3 regions of the Thalassotalea castellviae genome follow, and region 1 is predicted to be linked to each of the others. Evidence: predicted binding sites of a transcription regulator. Region 1 holds the regulator's gene; each other region holds the start of a gene.

Region 1 (5,265 bases):
GTGACAGACAATTCTTGCTTAGCAATTTGACCAAATTTACCAATTTCAGTGCCACTAATGGATGGGTCAAAACTACTCGCAACATGTAAATGTGTACTATGATCTGTCAAGGGTTGTAGGGTTTTTGCGTGTAATACCGGATTACCCAATCTACCTAATTCTTTAGCGACACCATTAGGCAAACGGTGTAATTTTCTTGCAGATGGAACCACCCGAGGATCGGCACTATAAATACCATCTACATCAGTCCATAACGTGACATTTAATGCCCCAACTAGTGATGCCATGATAGTAGCAGAATAATCACTGCCATTTCTGCCTAAAGTACAAGTTTCATTTTGACTATTTTTCGCGATATAACCCGTAATAACGGCTAATTTATGACGTTGTTTTAATTGATATAATTGCGTTTTACTAACTTGAGTATTTACCTGACAAGCCTTGTCATTATCAATCACGAGAAAATCGCGGGAATCTACCATAAAGCTTGGGCAAACTTTTTCACTTAATACTTCGGACAGTAAACGCGCAGACCACAATTCACCAAAGGCTAAAATATCAGCTTGATGTTGCTGTGGTGAATTTTCTAACCATTTTTTTAATTGCGCACAATCTGCGTCTAATTGCGTTAATAATCGCTTTTCATTACTTGACGATAATAGTTCGCTGATAAGTTGAGCTTGCATTGACTTGATATCATGCAGCGAAATTTCGAGTGTTTCAGTCTGTAAGATAGCTTGATGATATAACGCAAATAAAGCGTCGGTTGTTCCACCATTGGCTGAAACCACGACAATATCATTTAATTGACAATGCTGACGAATAATATCTACAACACGCACAATACATTGAGCTGATGCTAACGAACTACCACCAAATTTATGCACTTGAATCGCATGTTTTGCCAATTGGTTTTGATCGGCCGTTAACTTTTCTGCTGCATTAGACTGTTTCATGTTCTTTTCACTTTTGCTCTACAATTGACTAGCGGCAAGACCTGCTGCTAAATCTTCAATAATGTCATCACTGTCTTCGATACCAACCGAAATACGGACTAATGATTGGGTAATACCTGCTTCAAGTTGCGCAGCGAGTTCCATCCCGGCATGTGTCATCGTTGATGGGTGGCTAATTAAACTTTCAACGCCGCCAAGTGATTGAGCTAAAGTAAATAAGGTTAAATTAGCAAACAGTTTTTTCACTGCTTCTTCGCCACCCTGCACTTCAAAGCTCATCATGGCACCAAAATCATATTGTTGTCTTTTGGCAATTTCATGACCTGGATGATCGGAAAAACCTGGATAATAGACTGCTTTAACCGCCTCGTGGGCTTTTAAAAATTGAGCTACTGCGTTGGCATTTTCTTGATGCTGCCTCATACGAATAGGCAAAGTTTTAAGACCACGTAACGCCAAGTAACTATCGAAAGGTGAGCCGGTAATGCCAATACAATTAGCCCACCATGCAAGCTCTTCTCCTAACGCTTTATCTTTCGTGACTAACACGCCACCAACGACGTCACTATGGCCATTGATATATTTGGTGGTTGAGTGGAAAACGATATCAGCGCCTAACAACAATGGTTGCTGTAATGCCGGTGATAAAAAGGTGTTATCAACGGCAACCAATGCGCCAACTTGATGACAAGCTTTGGTGATTTTTTCAATATCCACTAAACGCAATAAAGGATTACTAGGACTTTCTAATAGCACTAATTTAGGTTTTTGTAGTAACGCTTCGTGTAATGCTTGCTCATCATTTTGATCAACAACAATTAAATTAAATTGTCCACGTTTAGCTAAATGGGTAAATAGTCGATAACTACCGCCATAACAATCATGAGGGATCACCACAGTGTCATCTGTAGATAAAAGCTGACAAATCAAATGCACACTTGCCATGCCTGTACAGGTGACTATGCCAACACTGCCTTGTTCTAATTCAGCAATCGCTTGCGCAAATGTTGCTCTTGTCGGATTACCCGTACGAGAATAATCAAACTGTCGCTTCTCATTAAAACCTTTCAGGGCATAGGTACTCGACAAATGAATAGCAGGAATAACAGCACCATGATGCTCGTCAGAGTTAATACCTGCTCGTACTGCAATCGTTGCAATTTTTTTATCGTTCATATGACTCTCAGTGAAATATTTGCTGCAATAAAACCAAATAGACTTTTGGACGTCCAAAAGTCTAAATCTTTTAAATTGGCGGGTCAAGAACTTTAGACATCTAAACTTCTACACATTCGTTATTGACTCGACGGTAACAACCAGTAAAATCTATTTAAAACTATAAGATGAATAGTTTATCTGTTTTCAGCGTAAATTAAGCATAAAACTCATAATAAAAGTAACCAGAGGTAATTCATGGCAAAGTGGAATGGCGAATATATCAACCCATATGCCGAACACGGTAAAAAAAGTGAACAAGTAAAAAAAATTACCGTTTCTATCCCCTTAAGAGTTCTCAAAGTATTGACGGATGAACGTACAAGACGTCAAGTAAATAATCTTCGTCATGCAACCAATAGTGAATTATTATGCGAAGCGTTTTTACATGCCTTTACCGGGCAACCATTACCTGATGATATCGACTTAGCAAAAGACAATGTTGAGAAGCTACCAGCCAGTGTTCGTAAAGCACTAGAAGAACAAGGTGTCACAGATTTTAGCCAATTTGAGATAGAAGATGACTAATCGCTAGTCTAATTTATTACTCACGAGCACTCGTGATAAAACAACAAAAGCTCAAACACATTATTTATTTGAGCTTTTTCATTTAAGGACGGTTAGCTATTCATATAATCTTCAGGTAATTCTAACGCTGCAACCCCAGAATCAACTGCCGCTTGCGCTACGGCTTTTGCTACACGGCCACACAAACGCGAATCCATCGGTTTAGGGATAATGTATTCCTTACCAAAGGTTAATGTACTTTCACAACTGGCATCTAAAACATCCTGAGGTACAGCTTCTTTTGCTAATTCACGAATAGCATGTACACAGGCCACTTTCATTTCGTCGTTAATAGTCCTTGCTCTCACATCTAAAGCGCCACGAAAAATAAACGGGAAACAAAGTACATTATTCACTTGGTTAGGATAATCAGAACGACCCGTTGCCATAATGATATCATCACGCGTGGCATGGGCTAATTCAGGTTTGATTTCAGGATCTGGATTTGAACAAGCAAAGATTACGGGTTTAGGTGCCATTAATTTCACATGTTCTGCCGATAAAACATTAGGGCCAGAAACACCAACAAACACATCAGCACCATCAATAACATCTTCTAAAGTACGTTTGTCGGTATTGTTAGCAAATAATCGTTTATATTCATTTAAATCATCACGACGGGTATGGATAACACCTTTAGTATCTAACATGTAAATTTTTTCACGTTGCGCGCCGCATTTAATAAGAAGCTCCATACAAGCAATCGCAGCCGCACCCGCGCCCATACAAATAATATTTGCATGTTTAATGTTTTTCCCTTGAATCTCAAGCGCATTGATCATTCCTGCCGCAGTAACAATGGCTGTACCATGCTGATCATCATGAAAAACCGGGATTTTACAACGCTCGATTAACGCCTTTTCAATTTCAAAACACTCTGGCGCTTTGATATCTTCAAGGTTTATACCGCCAAAACTATCGGCAATGTTTGCCACAGTTGAGACAAACTCTTCGACGGTTTTATGTTTTACTTCTAGATCAAATGAATTGATATTGGCAAAACGTTTAAACAATAATGCTTTACCTTCCATCACAGGTTTTGATGCCATGCCACCTAAATTACCTAAACCTAAAATCGCGGTACCATTAGTAATAACAGCAACAGTATTGCCTTTACCTGTATATTTATAAACATCATCTGGGTTATCAGCGATTGCTCTTACAGGCTCTGCGACTCCAGGGCTATAAGCAAGAGAGAGGTCCAGGCTAGTTTCGGCAGCAGTTGTAAGTTCTACACTTATTTTTCCAGGCGTTGGAAATTGGTGATAATCAAGTGCCTGTTGGCGTAAATCAGTCATTATTGGTAGTCCCAGTGCGTTATATATTAATATATTATAGATTTTTGTTTTTTTAGTTCATTTTCTTTTACATAATATTGCATTATTTACCCTGAACTCAAGCTAAATTTATGTGGTAATACCTCTATAGCCTAGATAAACACTACCACTAATATAAGAAATTACACATTACTTGTATAAATATTCACTATTACATTCAAGACATATCACTAGATCTTCATTTTCTCCTTCGAGGATTTTTGCTTTATCCGCTCGGATTAGCGCTATTTCATTAACGTTAGCGATATTCATACTTTGATGATCAAACAAGCGTCAGAATATAAAGTGATTTTCACGGCAGGTAAACAAGGCTACTGCTTTCAACAAATTGGCTATATCGCTCGATAAAAAGATATAAAAAAAGCCACTTTAAAAGTGGCCTTTAAAAACAATCAACGCGTAAGACTCTATTCGCTAAATGGATTAACCAAAATGATAGTTTCGTTACGGTCTGGGCCTGTTGAAATTAGGTCAATCGGCACACCCGTTACTTCTTCAATACGTTTAATATAAGCAATAGCATTAGCAGGTAATTGCTCAATTGAAGTTGCACCGTAGGTTTTTTCAGACCAACCAGGCATAGATTCATAAACCGGAGTGATTTCTTCATAACCTTCCGCTGCGGTTGGCGGAACAGTAATGATTTCACCTGATTTAGTTTGATATCCAGTACAAATTTTCAATTCTTCTAAACCATCTAAAACATCAAGTTTAGTTAAACAAAAACCTGTCACGCTGTTGACTTGAGTAGCACGATGCATAGCAACCGCATCAAACCAACCACAACGACGTTCACGACCTGTAGTTGCACCAAACTCATGGCCAACTGTGCCTAAATGATTACCAATTTCGTCATCTAATTCTGTTGGGAATGGGCCAGAGCCAACACGAGTGGTGTAAGCTTTGGTGATACCTAATACGTAATCAATATTACAAGGTCCAAATCCACAACCTGTCGAAACACCACCGGCAGTAGTATTTGAAGAAGTTACGTAAGGGTAAGTACCGTGGTCGATATCAAGTAACGTACCTTGTGCACCTTCAAACATAATTTTTTCGCCAGCAATACGAGCTTGATCAAGCAATTCCGCAATGTCAGCAACCATACTAATAATCACTTCGCGTACCGCTAATACATCAGCAAGCACTTGTTCATAATTAACTGGCTCTGCTTTGTAATAGTTCACTAA
Region 2 (5,265 bases), on a different contig from region 1:
ACGGCTGACTTCACTCAAACCAATTTCATGAATTTCATTCGCGGTTAAATCTGTTGTGGTGGTGCGTTTTAGAGCGTTGTTGAAAAACGCTTCGCCTTCAGGGAATTTCCAAGCACCATCTCTATCATCAGCTTTTGATTCTAGGTGATTTAAATAAGTAATGAGATCTTCATATCCAGGCTTTAAATGTGTTGTTAAAGCCGTTTCTACTGCTTTAATTAAGGCTGATTTTTTCTCTTCGTCAATCTCTAGCTTAGTCACTTTACGGGTAAAGTCAGCAAGTACGGTGCTTGCTTCTCCATTTTCAAAGGGAGCACCAGTTATAATGTTATTTGAATCACGAATCACATGTTCAAAAACAAACTTAGGCGCAATAATGCCTCGCTCTTCACGAAGTTTTAAGTTATCAACTAATTGTTTCAATAACGTTTTTGTGCCTTTTACCCGTGAGATATAATCTTGTGCTTCTTTTTCATTGGCAATTGAATGTTGATTGATCAAAAAAGCAGGAATTTGAGAGTGAAGACCAAACATTTGATTAACAGGGTAACTATGAAAACGCCATTTATGATCAGCAATGCTATTTTCTAGTTTTTGTACATATAAGGTATGACTAATTTTAGTTTGTGCGTCTAATTTGCTTACATCTATGGCTTTAATTGTTGCCAGATCCTTTTTAGTGATGGCAAGTTCTTTTAACGTGTTTTCTTCTGAAATATCATTCCACTTGTCGTAATCATCCTTTATGCCTAAATAAGTTTGAAACATAGGATTGCGCATCACACCAGCTTTATATAATTCGTCGAATAATTTATTGGCTTGTGCAGAAGCGTCTAAGTTTGTTTCAGCAACAGACGTTTCAACTTTTGATGCACTTTGTGCAGAATTCTCTTTGGCAGTTTCTTGACTATCATTACACGCGGTTAACATCAAAGCGGATGAAACAGCAACGGCTAATACTGATTTTTTTATCATAGGATCTATTTATTGTTATCAAAGAAGGATTTCATTTTTCCCACAATGACAAGGTAAGCGCAACCTTTTCGGGATTAATTGGCAGAAAATTAAGATAAAAGTAGTAAAGAATGTTGAACGAAGGTGCCACTTAGCACCTTACGTATGTAAATCAGTAGAATTGATGAGCAGTTAAGATTATGCGTCTAATACCGCGTTTAATCGTGCAAAACCTTGGCTGAGATCGTCAATTAAGTCATCAACATTTTCTAAACCTATATGTAAACGAATCAAAGGCTGTTCGTAAGGCCATTGGGTAGCCGTTCGGAGTCTACCAACGTTAGTATTCGCGAGAATTAAACTTTCAAATCCTCCCCATGAATAACCCATTTTAAAATGATGCATACCGTCTAACAGTGCATTTACCGAGGCTTGATTTCCCCGTGTTAATACAAAAGAAAATAAACCATTACCGCCGGTAAAATCACGTTTAAAAACCTCATGGCCTGGACAGCTTTCAAACGCAGGATGCAATATCACATCAACTTCGTCTCGAGTAGCAAGCCAGTTCGCTACTTTTAAAGCATTGTCTTGGTGCTGTTTTAATCTCACACCTAAAGTACGAATACCGCGCATCGCCAAATATAAGTCATCAGGAGAAGTACATTGTCCCATTAAATAACTGTTTTCACGCAGTTGCTCCCAATGTTCTTCTGTAGCGATAGCGGTACCCAGCATGACATCAGAATGGCCGACAATATATTTAGTTGCAGCTTGAATGGAAATATCAACACCAAAATCAAATGGCTGAAAATTTACCCCTGCCGACCAGGTATTATCAAGCATGACAATACAATTATGTTGATGAGCCACTTTTGCAATGGCAGGTACGTCTTGCACTTCCATGGTGATAGAACCCGGTGATTCTAAAAATATCACAGAGGTATTTTTTTGAATTAACGATTCAATGTCTGCACCGATTAACGGATCGTAATACGTGGTTTCAACGCCAATATTTTTGAGTATTTTGTCGCAGAAATCTCGCGTTGGTTCATAGGCGGTGTCTACCATTAAGATATGATCACCCGTTTTTACAAAGGATAAAATGGCATTGGTAATAGCAGCAGTGCCTGACGGGTAAATAGCACAACCTGCTCCGCCTTCTAATTCGGTCATCGCATCACTAAAAGCAAAAGAGGTTGATGTTCCGCGACGGCCATAAAAGAGTACTTGATTACCGCGATTAACAGTGGCATGTTTCATTTGTTTAACAGAGTCAAAAACAACTGTTGAAGCACGTTCTACCGGTGGGTTAACTACGCCTCGCGTCCATTTAGATTGTCGACCGGCATTTACAAACTTTGTCTCTTTTTTCATCACATGGGTACTCTTTTTAAGCAGAATATCACTAATTAACAGCAAATTGGTCATGACAAACCACAACCATCTAGCCATCTAAATAGCTATTTATTTTAATGTTATAACGTGAATAGTTATCAGTTGCACGATATTTTTTATAACGATATTTTATTAATTAAATAAATTCATCTGAGCATCGGTAATTTCAGAAAAACTTGTACCGATAAACGGCAAAATAGCATCGGCGACAGTGGCAAGTTGTTTATCTACGTATACTTGATAATCCAGCGGTGCACTAACATAACCTTTTGCTTGCGGACCAACCGTAGTTAAGTAGTACTCTATCCAACCTTTGTTTTGAAATTTTAAAGGTTTATTAGCTTTATTATTTATTTCATCAGCTAATCGAGCGGCTTTAATATGCGGTGGCACGTTTTTCACGTATTGATCTAATTTTCGACGGATGCGTTTACGATAAATAAGTAAGTCATCCATTTCACCATTTTTGGTTTTATTAACAAAATCAATAATATAATTTGTTACTTCTTCGCCATTAAAAACTTTCAAATAAAGCTCTCGTTGAAATTTTTTCGCAAGTTCCGTCCAGTCAGTTCGAACACTTTCCAGACCTTTAAATATTAGCGCTTGTTGGCCATTTTTAATGACTATTCCCGCATAACGTTTTTTTGTTCCTACCTCTAGCCCTCTAATAGTCGGCATAAAGAATTGCGTAAAATGAGTCTCAAATTCAATTTCTAACTGGCTTTCAATATCAAAGTCAGCTTTAAGTTTTGCTTGCCATTTATCATTAATAAAATGTTGTAATACCTCACCTAAACTTTTGCATTCGTCTGGTGTTTTATCGTTGCCAACATGAACGAAAATAGAATCTGTATCGCCATAAATCACTTTATAGCCTTTATCTTCTATCCAGCTTTTAGTAACTTTTAATAACTCATGGCTTCTTTTGGTAATTGAGCCTGATAAACGAGGATCAAAAAATCGGCAAACTGTAGAGCCTAAAATGCCATAGAATGAATTCATAATAATTTTTATCGCTTGGGACAATGCGGCGTTTTGCTCTTTTTTCGCTTTATCACGCTCAAGCCATAATTGGTTAATAATATCGGGGAGAAAATGTTTATCTCTTGAAAACAACGCTCCGTCAAAGCCTTCAATAGCATTGTCAGGATCGTTTAATCCTTCGATCATCCCCATAGGGTCGATATTAAACGAGCGAATTATACTGGGGTACAAGCTTTTAAAATCAAGCACTAAAACATTTTTGTATAAACCGGGGATCGAGTCCATCACATAGCCGCCGGGCGAAACGAGTCCTTGTAAACCATCTCCCATGTTAGGGGCAACATAACCAGCACGGTGTAATTTAGGTAAATATAAATTAGTAAATGCCGCTACTGAGCCGCCTATTCTATCCACGGTTAAACCTGTTAATTGTGCCCGTAGCATGGCAAAGTCGAGTAATTGAGTTTTATTAAAAATCAAGGTGACTAATCGGCAATCTTCTAGGTTATATGCCGCTAACGCTAGCTTATCATGATGAAAATTATCGGTAATTTCTTTGATGCGATTATCAACATCGTCGACTTTTTTCGCTAAGCCTAATAATTCTCGTGCAACGTAATCTAAGGAAAAGCTTGGAAAATTGTATGTAGCGGTTTTTAATAAGTCGATTCCATCTAGAATGATCCTACCATTTACGTCGATAAATTGTTGTTCACTGTTTTGATTTTTACGCCAACGTGGCGCTCGACCATCACGGCCGATCGTAAAGTTTATGCCATACAAATCACATCGTTTTTGTAACAAAGCAAAATCAAACTGAATAACATTCCAACCAATAAAAACATCAGGATCATTGACTTCAATCCACTCAATCAAAGTTTTCAGCAAAGTTTGTTCATCACTTAGCCAAACAATATTCGTCTCAATATCAGAGGCTTGCTTGTCGTTTAGCTTTTTTGACTTAGCAAAAGTATTTGGGGAGCCGATCATCAATACTTTTTTTAACGGTTGATTGTTTAAGTTTTCCGAGTAAAGACCAATAGAGTACAACTCTCCTTTCATCGAGCACTCTATATCAAGGGAAACCATAGATAAGCGAATGGCGTCAAGTGTTTGTTCAGCCGGTATTGCCCGAGATTTATGAACAAGATGAACAGGAAAGCGACTTTTTCGTTGCCCAGCGGTTAACGATTGCTGATCAGCTAAGGTAAAATGTGCGCTGGCGGTAATAAATCGCTCCATTAAGTAGCGATCTTCTGGACGAAAATCGTCTTCATAACATTTTACATCGTGCGTTTTGAGTATCTCTCGCGCACGATAGAATTCTCTCATCGTAGAAAAATAAACAGCGACCACAGGCACTTGCCCAAAGGTTTTAAGCGGAACAGGTTTTATATTTTCGACAATAACGTTATTGTCATTTAACAAATTGCTGGCTTTGCTTTGTTGCCCAGCTTCGACAAAAAATACCGCTTTTTCATGCTTAACCAGAAAATTTCTTACACCATTGTGACTTTTTAACCAGAAAGACAACTCGATACCTTGTTTAGTATCATAGGCTTGGCGCGTTAAAATAAAGCCACTTAAATGAGCAGCGGGTGTGTTTATCGAAGAAATTGTCATGAAAAGGTTCTATTAGTGCCTAATAACCTGTTATTATATACAGCATTGTATGATAAAAATTACTTTATGGATAGTTGGCCAGCGCCTACAACATACTACTTATGTTAACAGATAAGATAAAACAAATAATACGCACGGCTTACAAAACCATTGGGGAAAACCTAGCTAATTTTAATCCTAGAAAACAACAAACGTTTTTAATTGCAGAAATTGCTAAAACCCTAGCGGGTGATTACGATAAATCTCGAAAAATCATTACCATTGAAGCAGGAACCGGCACGGGTAAATCACTTGCCTATTCGT
Region 3 (5,265 bases), on a different contig from region 1:
GTCGCATCTGCAGCAGCAATTTATGGTTTATATACCGGTAGTGTTTATTTTATGGGCTTACCTGGCGGTTGGATTTCTGACCGATTGCTCGGTGGGCAAAAGTCTGTTTGGTACGGCGCTATCATTATTATGATTGGCCATATTATTTTAGCCATTCCAAGTGATGATACTTTCTTTATAGGTTTAATCGTTGTTATTTTAGGTACCGGTTTATTAAAGCCCAATATCGGCGCTATGGTTGGTCAATTATATGCGGATAAAGATGTTCGTCGTGATAGTGGCTACGCCATATATTATATGGGCATTAATATAGGCTCTGTAATTGGTTACGGCGTTTGTGGTTACTTAATGGAAAATGTTGGCTGGCACTGGGCATTTGGCGCAGCTGCAGTTGGTATGGCGTTAGGTTTAATTCAATATAAAATTACTACTCCTAAACTTGCTGGCGTTGGTGAACACCCTGTTTATCCGATGTCAGAAAAAGCTCAGAAAACAAGTTGGTCACTAATTGGTGCCGTATTAGGTGGTATAGCTATAGTCACAGCCTTAGTTTTCAATGGTACTATTTCAATCGACCCGGTAGCGGTAGCACAATATGTTGCGATAGCATTCTCGCTTATTTTTGTTATTTATTACGCCGTTATTTACTTTTTCAGTAACTTAACCCCAAATGAAAAGAAAAGACTGTGGGCATTATTACTGATTTGTATCGCTTCTGCCTGTTTTTGGTCTGGATTTGAGCAAGCAGGTTCTTCAATGAACTTATTCGCACGTGATTATACCGACCGTTTAGTTGGCTCATTTGAGGTACCTACAGGCTGGTTCCAATCACTAAATTCTGTGTTTATTGTTTTATTGTCTCCTTTCTTCGCTGCATTATGGATTAACTTAGGTAAAAAATTAGTTAGCCCCTCTTACGGTATTAAATGTGCCTTTGGTTTGATCATCATGGCAAGTGGTTTTATCGTAATGTTTTTTGCTGCACAATACGCCGCTTCAGGTATGAAAGTAGCGCCTTATTGGTTAGTTGCCACTTACTTTTTACACACAGTAGGTGAATTATGTTTAAGTCCAGTTGCACTTAGTGCGGTTAGTAAACTTTCTCCTAAACGTTTTGCTGGTCAAATGATGGGGATTTTCGTATTAACCTATTCAATTGGTAATATTATTTCTGGTTTACTAGCGGGTAACTACGATCCAAATAACGTAGAGCAAATACCTTCGTTATATCTCCAAATTAGTTTATTTAGTATTGGTATCGGGATTGTAATGTTGTTAATTGGTTTGAAATCAAGATTTTGGGAAAGCCTTGCTGCTGATGATGAAGACCCTAAAGCGGAAGATACAGCGGCTGAACACGTGAAGTCAGCATCGCCAGTTAGTTAATTATTTCAACTTAAAATAAAAGCAGTTCCTATAAAATAGCCAACAATATCGTTGGCTATTTTTTTACTTTCACTTTTTTGCTTCGCCGTTTATTGTTAACTTATCAATCCATACTGATCAGACAAAATGACTACCTCTAATTCACTTTCTAGAAATGAAATTAGGCATGTAATTCGCCAGAAACGTCAATCATTAGATGAAACAACCCAGCAACAACAGTCACAGCGTTTAGCGAGCAGTTTACTCAATCACCCAAAAGTACTTACCGCTCAGTCTATTGCTATCTACTTAACTAATGATGGTGAGTTAAATACGGATAAATTTATTCACGCGTGTTGGGCGCAAAACATAAAGACTTACTTACCTGTGCTTCACCCTTTTAGTAAAGGTCATTTATTATTTTTGCACTATCATGAACACACCATAATGCAACGGAACAAATATCATATTTTAGAGCCGAAATTGAACGTTTTGGATGTCTTGCCACTTGAACAACTCGATATCATTTTTACTCCGTTAGTTGCTTTTGACAAGACAGGAGCAAGGCTTGGGATGGGAGGTGGATACTACGATAGAACACTGAGTAAATGGTACGCCCAAAAAGCAAAAACAAATAAACCCTACCCGATTGGCTTAGCTCATGACTTTCAACAGGTTGAGACAATTCCCAGTGAACATTGGGATATTCCAATTCCTGAAATTATTACACCTAACCATCAATTTAAATTTTATTAATCTTAATACTTCTTTTCCTTCGATAACATATATTCAGCCGTTATTGGCTGATATAATAACGGCAAAAATTACAGGACCTCCTCTATGACTCAAGATGAAATGAAAAAAGCAGCGGCTATCAAAGCGCTAGAATTTGTTAAAAAAGATTCTATCGTTGGTGTTGGTACAGGCTCAACGGTTAACCACTTTATAGACGCATTAGCGACAATGAAAAATGATATTGAAGGCGCCGTTTCAAGCTCAGAGGAGTCAACCAAAAGATTACAAGCTCACGGCATTGAAGTATTTGATTTAAATAATGTTGATGTTATTGATGTTTACATTGACGGTGCCGATGAAATTACCAAGCACATGCATATGATCAAAGGTGGCGGCGCTGCACTTACCCGCGAAAAAATTGTTGCCGCGGTGGCAAAATCTTTTATCTGCATTTGCGATCAATCTAAGCAAGTTGAAGTTTTGGGCAAATTTCCATTACCTGTTGAAGTGATCCCTATGGCAAGGAGTTATGTTGCCCGAGAATTAGTAAAACTTGGTGGTGATCCAGTTTATCGTCAAGGCGTGATCACAGATAACGGAAACGTCATTCTCGATGTGCATAACTTAGACATAATCGATCCAATACGCTTGGAAAATGACATCAATGCCTTGGTAGGTGTTGTTACCAATGGTTTGTTTGCCGCTCGCGGTGCCGATGTTTTAATACTTGGAACCCCTGAAGGGGCAAAAATAGTAAAATAACACTTTAGAGTTTATGCACTATATGTTAGTTTAATATCAGATTTAGGCATCTAGCCATCTATTTGATTTTTGTAAGCGGTTTGAGAGCTTATCCTTACATTAACATTTTAATAGTTTTAGTAACTTTACCAAGAGTGATTATCGATCATGAGTAATAAATCATTAGCAAAAGAAAAAATTAAGATCTTATTATTAGAAGGTGTTCATCAAAGCGCTATTGAAGAGCTTAAATCTCAAGGATATAGCAACATTGAATATTTGAAAACGTCTTTAGCTGAAGAAGAATTGATCGAAAAAATTTCCTCTGTACATTTTATTGGTATTCGCTCACGTACTATGTTGAATGAAAATGTACTTAAGCATGCCAAAAAACTCGTGGCGATTGGTTGTTATTGTATTGGCACAAACCAAGTTGATACCAAAGCCGCTCAAAAGTTAGGAATACCAGTATTTAATGCGCCTTTCTCAAATACTCGTTCAGTTGCTGAATTAGTCATCGGTGAATTATTGCTTTTATTACGTGGTATACCTGAGAAAAGTGCACAAGCGCATCGTGGAGTGTGGAATAAGTCTGCGGTAGGATCGGTGGAAGCCAGAGGAAAAACTTTAGGTATTATTGGTTATGGCCATATCGGTATGCAATTAGGCATACTTGCTGAAACCATTGGCATGAAAGTACGCTTTTATGACATTGAAACTAAATTACCTTTAGGTAATGCAAGCCAAGCTTCATCACTTAATGCCTTACTTGCTGAATCTGATGTTGTTAGCTTGCATGTACCAGAAACCCCTCAAACTCAAAATATGATGGCGGTTGCTGAATTTAACGCTATGAAAGATGGTGTTATCTTTATCAATGCCTCACGTGGTACCGTTGTTGATATTGACGCATTATCGCAAGCATTGAAGGCCAAAAAAGTTGCAGGTGCCGCTATTGATGTTTTCCCAGTGGAACCGAAAGGCAACGATGAAGAATTTGTTTCACCATTACGTGAGTTTGATAATGTGATTTTAACGCCTCACATTGGCGGTAGCACGAAAGAAGCTCAAGAAAATATAGGCTTAGAAGTCGCCAGTAAATTAGCGAAATATTCAGATAATGGCTCAACATTGTCTGCAGTGAATTTTCCGCAAGTGTCTTTACCAGGTCATACAGGCACCAGCCGTTTACTACACATTCATCGCAATCAGCCGGGCATTTTGACTAAAATTAACCAAGCATTTGCCGAGCATAACGTGAATATTGCTGCTCAGTATCTACAAACCGATGATGAAATTGGCTATGTGGTTATTGATATTGAAACTGCGGATAGCGCAACCGCTTTACGAGCATTAAAAGCCATTGAAGGTACTATTAAAGCGAGAATCTTGCATTAATAATGGTTTGATTAGCTAATCAGCATGTAATTAAACGAAAGCCCAAATATCGCTATTTGGGCTTTTATCTTAAACTGGCTTGGGTTGGCTTGCACAGATGATTTATCAACCGAAGTAAGTGAGCCTATTAGGAAAGAATATAATCAATCACTAAAAAATTAAGTGCATACATGCTAATGCAGCAAATCCCGCAACAATATCATCGATCATAATGCCAAAACCACCATGACAATGTTTATCGAGCCAAGAAATCGGCCAAGGTTTAACAATGTCAAAGAGTCGAAATAAAACAAATCCAACAAAAATTGTTTGCCACGTCAATGGGAGCATAAACATTGTGATAAATAAACCGACAATTTCGTCCCATACGATAGCAGGATGATCATGTACACCAGCCGCTTTTGCAGCATAACCGCATAAATAAATGCCAATTAACGACATCACGACAACTAACATCGCATACTGAGTTACGGTCAAAGAAGCGCATAACAATAATAAAGGGATCGCTGCAATTGTACCGAATGTACCGGGCGCTTTCGGCGCAAGTCCACTACCAAAACCTAATGCGAGAAACTGAATAGGATCAGATAAGTTGAATTTATTAGCGCTCATGGGAATTATCTTTCGCTGAAAAATGCTCAAATCCAATGGCGTTTATTTGAGTCACTTCACTATTAAGCGTGGTGGTAACTTTACTGGTAGCATTTAACTGACCAATACAAGTAACCTTTACGCCTACATTAGCCAAAGCCGTTTCCATGCCCACTTTATTATCGGCAGAAACAGTAAATAACAATTCGTAATCGTCGCCACCTTGTAACGCTAATTCGATTGCCGCTTCATGCCCTAATGTGTCGATAAGCTCATTTGAAAGAGGTAAATCTTCGAGCACAATATTTACCCCAACATTAGAGGCTTTACGAATGTGTTCAAGATCAGAGAGCACACCATCGGATAAATCTATCGCAGCAGAAGCATACTCACGGAGCGCTTGTCCTGCTAATACCCGAGGCTTAGGGTAATTTA

Evidence for each region. The regulator MetJ, encoded in region 1, represses methionine synthesis genes. The targets are predictions, from matches to a motif close to TAGACGTCTAGACGTCTA.
Region 2: RM573_RS16295 (cystathionine beta-lyase) is a predicted target of MetJ. The motif match lies at 2,403-2,420, and genes of this name have one in related genera.
Region 3: serA (phosphoglycerate dehydrogenase) is a predicted target of MetJ. The motif match lies at 2,906-2,923, and genes of this name have one in related genera.

The regions. Positions count from the first base shown of each region.
Region 1 covers NZ_JAVRIF010000004.1:70,827-76,091, forward strand. The annotation lists gene metL (bifunctional aspartate kinase/homoserine dehydrogenase II) at 1-956, opposite strand, end outside; gene metB (cystathionine gamma-synthase) at 975-2,132, opposite strand; gene metJ (met regulon transcriptional regulator MetJ) at 2,370-2,699, shown strand; gene RM573_RS09115 (malic enzyme-like NAD(P)-binding protein) at 2,792-4,036, opposite strand; gene RM573_RS09120 (adenylosuccinate synthase) at 4,483-5,265, opposite strand, start outside.
Region 2 covers NZ_JAVRIF010000012.1:2,852-8,116, forward strand. The annotation lists gene RM573_RS16290 (DUF885 domain-containing protein) at 1-975, opposite strand, end outside; gene RM573_RS16295 (cystathionine beta-lyase) at 1,153-2,331, opposite strand; gene RM573_RS16300 (DNA polymerase II) at 2,485-4,962, opposite strand; gene dinG (ATP-dependent DNA helicase DinG) at 5,064-5,265, shown strand, end outside.
Region 3 covers NZ_JAVRIF010000002.1:112,921-118,185, forward strand. The annotation lists gene RM573_RS04200 (peptide MFS transporter) at 1-1,386, shown strand, start outside; gene RM573_RS04205 (5-formyltetrahydrofolate cyclo-ligase) at 1,513-2,121, shown strand; gene rpiA (ribose-5-phosphate isomerase RpiA) at 2,206-2,862, shown strand; gene serA (phosphoglycerate dehydrogenase) at 3,010-4,239, shown strand; gene RM573_RS04220 (phosphatidylglycerophosphatase A family protein) at 4,390-4,851, opposite strand; gene thiL (thiamine-phosphate kinase) at 4,841-5,265, opposite strand, start outside.